DNA from 2 places in the Microbispora sp. NPDC049125 genome. Region 2 is predicted to be linked to the other one. Evidence: riboswitches for the same ligand, from Rfam matches in the RefSeq annotation. Region 2 holds a riboswitch; the other holds the start of a gene.
The links. A riboswitch is a leader RNA that binds a small molecule or an ion and turns the genes downstream of it on or off. The one in region 2 is predicted to bind glycine.
Positions count from the first base shown of each region.

Region 1 (2,198 bases), on a different contig from region 2:
GCAGGCGATCGCCACGTGGTCGCCGTCGACGTGGCGAAGGTTGATCCCGGCTTCCGCGGCGGCCGCGACGACCTCGGCCGCACGGCCGGGCACCCGGGCCAGCACGGTGTCGAAGAACTCCTCGTGGACGACCTCCACGCCGGCGTCGCGCAGCCCGGCCGCCAGGACGGCGGCGTGCCGGTGGGTCCGCTGGGCGATCCGGCGCAGGCCGTCAGGGCCGTGGTAGACGGCGTACATGGAGGCGATGACCGCCAGCAGGACCTGCGCCGTGCAGATGTTGCTGGTGGCCTTCTCCCGGCGGATGTGCTGCTCGCGGGTCTGCAGGGCGAGGCGGTAGGCGGAGCGGCCGTCGGCGTCGACCGACACCCCGACCAGCCTGCCCGGCATCTGCCGCTGCAGCCCCTCCCGTACGGACATGTAGGCGGCGTGCGGGCCGCCGAACCCGAGCGGCACGCCGAACCGCTGGGAGGAGCCGACCGCGATGTCGGCGCCCAGCTCGCCCGGCGACGCCAGCAGGGTCAGCGCCAGCAGGTCGGCGGCGGCGACCAGCAGCGCCCCCTGGGCGTGGGCCCGCTCGGCCACGGCGCGGAAGTCGGCGACGCGCCCGCTCGCGCCCGGGTACTGCACGAGGACGCCGAAGCACTCGGGCAGGTCGCCGGCGAGGTCCGCCTCGACGAGCGTGATCCCCAGGGGCTCGGCGCGGGTCGCCAGCACGGCCTTCGTCTGCGGCAGGGCGTCCACGTCGACCACGAAGACGTCGGTCTTCGCCTTGGTGGCCCGCCGGGCCAGCGTCATCGCCTCGGCCGCCGCCGTCGCCTCGTCCAGCAGGGACGCCCCCGCGACGGGCAGCCCGGTGAGGTCGGAGACGACGGTCTGGAAGTTGAGCAGCGCCTCCAGCCGGCCCTGGGAGATCTCCGGCTGATAGGGGGTGTATGCGGTGTACCAGCCCGGGCTCTCCAGCACGTTGCGCAGGATCACGCCGGGGGTGATCGTGTCGTGGTAGCCAAGGCCGATCATCGAGGTGAGCACGCGGTTCCCGGCGGCCAGGGCGCGCAGCTCGGCCAGGGCCTCGGCCTCGCTCGCCGCCTCCGGCAGGCCGAGCGGGCGGCTCGTGCGGATCGCCTCGGGAACGGCGACGGCCACCAGGTCGGCCACGGACTCGTAGCCGACAGCCTCCAGCATCCGGGCGCGATCGGCGTCGGACGGGCCGATGTGGCGGGTGGAGAACGGCGGGGCGGCCAGCTCGCGGAGCGTCGAACGATCGGTCATGACAGGGGCCTCCTGGACGGGTCGAGACCTGCGCGACCGGTACGCCCCCATGGAAGGGCCGGTCGTGGTGCGGTCTCCCCCTCTGTCATCGGACCTGAGAGCTTCACCGGGCCTGTCGCCCGGCTTTCCCCTTCGGTGAGGTCCACCTGGCTTGGTGGCCTGCTTTTCAGAGTCGCCTCGTCCGTGCGGTACCGGGTGCCTGAGAGATTCCGGGGAGGTTGCTCCTTCGGCGCCCCTGGTGACAGGGATCTCTCCCGCACGAGGTCATCGGCCTGAACCACTCTACCCGTACCCGATATCGGGAGCGACGCACCTCCCCCCGGGTGCACCCAGGTCAAAGGAGGTGACAGAGGAATATCGCGGGACGATCCGGGTAGCGTGCCTTCAGCTCCAGGGATCCGTCCTCCGGGCCGGCGTGCGCCGAAGCCGCCCGGGTCGTACGTCGTACGTGCCGTCTAACCGGTCTTGCGTGCCTTACGCCTGCGGGCCAGCTCGTCCGAGGGATGGTCCCCCTCCGCGTCGCAGGCGGCCTCCGCGCGCTCACCGGGCAGCTCGGCGAGCGATCCCTCCACCTCGCGCCAGACCCGCCCGAGCGCGATGCCGAACACGCCCTGGCCGCCCTGGAGCAGGTCGATCACCTCGTCGGCCGACGTGCACTCGTAGACGCTCACGCCGTCGCTCATCAAGGTGATCTGCGCCAGGTCGTTGACCCCGCGATCTCGCAGGTGCCGTACGGCGGTGCGTATCTGCTGGAGGGACACCCCGGTGTCGAGCAGGCGCTTGACGACCTTGAGCACCAGGATGTCGCGGAAGCTGTACAGGCGTTGCGACCCCGAGCCCTGAGCCGGTCTTATCGTCGGCAAGACCAGCTCGGTGCGCGCCCAGTAGTCGAGCTGCCGGTAGGTGATCCCGGCCGCCGCGCACGCCGT
Region 1 covers NZ_JBEZDW010000004.1:119,780-121,977, reverse strand. The annotation lists gene gcvP (aminomethyl-transferring glycine dehydrogenase) at 1-1,269, opposite strand, end outside; glycine riboswitch at 1,446-1,536, opposite strand; gene AB0B72_RS06380 (MerR family transcriptional regulator) at 1,725-2,198, opposite strand, start outside.
Region 1: linked by a shared signal. The riboswitch ahead of gcvP (aminomethyl-transferring glycine dehydrogenase) and the one ahead of gcvT (glycine cleavage system aminomethyltransferase GcvT) in region 2 are both predicted to bind glycine.

Region 2 (2,198 bases):
CCGGACACGTACGCCATCGCGATGGGCCGCCCGAGCGACTGGGACGGCGCGCCGCTGGTCACCTCGCCGACGACGGCGCCGTCGAGAGTCACCTGATACCCGTGGCGGGGCACCCGGCGCCCACGGGCGACCAGTCCGGCGAGCCTGCGGCCGGAGCCCGCCGATTCGGTCTCCACGGCATCGGCGATTTTGGCGAGCGCGGCCCTGCCGACGAAGTCGCCAGGCTTGTCGAACCGCACCACCCGGCCGAGCCCCGCGTCGAACGGCGTCGTCTCCACACTGAGTTCGTTGCCGTAGAGCGGCATGCCCGCCTCCAGGCGCAGCGTGTCGCGGGCCGAGAGGCCGGCGGGGATCAGCCCGGCCGCCGCGCCCGCCTCCGCCAGGGCGTTCCACAGCGTGACGGCGTCCTGCGCGCGGGCGAACAGCTCGAACCCGTCCTCGCCCGTGTAGCCGGTCCGGGCGATCAGCGTCTCCACCCCGGCCACTCCGCCGGGCAGGATCGCGTAGTACTTGAGGCCGTCGAGCTCGGCGTCGGTCAGGCCGCGCAGGATCTCGGCGCTTCTGGGCCCCTGCACCGCGACCAGCGCGTACTCCTCGGACCTGTCCTCCACCCGGGCGTCGTACGGCGCGGCGCGTTCGGCGAGCTCACGCGCGACCATGGCGTAGTTGGAGGCGTTGGCGACGACCATGAACTCCTCGTCGCCGAGGCGGTAGACGATGAGGTCGTCGAGGATGCCGCCCTCTTCGTTCACGATCATCGTGTAGCGGGCGCGGAGCGGCTCCAGCGCGCTCAGATGGCCGACCAGCGCGTAGTCCAGCGCCGTGCTCGCCTGCGGCCCGGAGACGAAGATCTCTCCCATGTGGGACAGGTCGAACAGCCCGGCGGCCGTGCGTACGGCGGTGTGCTCGGCGGACTCGCTGCCGTACCGCAGGGGCATCAGCCACCCGGCGAAGTCGGTCAGGGTCGCGCCAAGGCTTTCGTGGACCCCGCGCAGCGGGGTGGATCGGGACATGATCGCACCTCGGGAAGGACGGATGCTGCGTCGGACATTGGGCATCCTCCCCCTCTGTCATCGGCGCCTGAGAGTTTCGCCCGGTATTTGCCGGACTTTCACCTTCGGCGAGGCCTCGCGGCCTTCTTTCCAGAGGTCACCTGGCCCGCACGGTCCTTTGCCTTGAGAGGTTCGCGGGGAGGGCTTGCTCCTTCAGGGGCCCTGACCGGCTGCCAGGACGCTCTCCCGCACGGGATCACTGGTGTCCTGCCAGCGTAGTGGGTCGCCGCCGATCTCGGAACTCCGGGGATGGTGGGCTCCATAGGAGTCAGACGTCCCATCCCTGCGGCGTACGCGTGGCACCGGCCGCCCGACCGTCCGGATTCTCGAACTCTGGGTAATCGGATAGTAGCTTTCGGTAATGTGATCGCCATGCCCGGCATTGATCACGAGATGCCCATCGACCTGATTCACAATCGGCCGATCACCGCCGTCGAGCTGTTGCGCCACGCCGCCGGCATCGAGCCGCCGGCTTTCGCCTCGGCGCGGGTCGAGGCGGTGGACTGCACGCAGCTGGCCCCGGTCGAGTACCGCGCGGACTCGGTGGTGGTGCTGCGCGACGCGGCGGACACGCCCCTCATGGCGCTGATCGTCGAAGTGCAGCAACGCCGGGACGCGCACAAGCGGTTCAGCTGGCCGGTGTACGTCACGGTGCTGCGTGCCCGGCTGAAGTGCCCGACCGCGCTGATCGTCATCTGCCCGGACCGGTCGGTGGCCGACTGGAGCGAGCACACGATCACGCTGGGGCCTGGCGGCGCCCTCACCCCGATCGCCGTCCCTCCTGGCCGCATCCCGCTCATCACCGATCGGGAGCAGGCGCGCGCCTGTCCCGAGCTGGCCGTACTTTCGGCCATCGCGCACGGCGACGAGACCGAGACCGGGCCTGTTCTTGAAGCCATGCTGGCCGGGCTGGAGACCTTGGACCGGGACCAGGCGACGCTATATTTGAGCTACGTGTTCACCGTGCTACCGAGTGTGGCACGCAAGCACCTGGAGGAGATCGTGACCGCCACGAGCCGGGACTACGAAAGCCTCGCCGGCCAGTATCTGTCCCACTGGGTGGACAAGGGGCGCGCGCAGGGCCGCGCCGAGGGCGAAGCCGAGGCGATCCTGGAGGTGCTGGAGGCTCGCGGCATCGAGATCTCG
Region 2 covers NZ_JBEZDW010000035.1:29,478-31,675, reverse strand. The annotation lists gene gcvT (glycine cleavage system aminomethyltransferase GcvT) at 1-1,013, opposite strand, end outside; glycine riboswitch at 1,154-1,251, opposite strand; gene AB0B72_RS31125 (hypothetical protein) at 1,425-2,198, shown strand, end outside.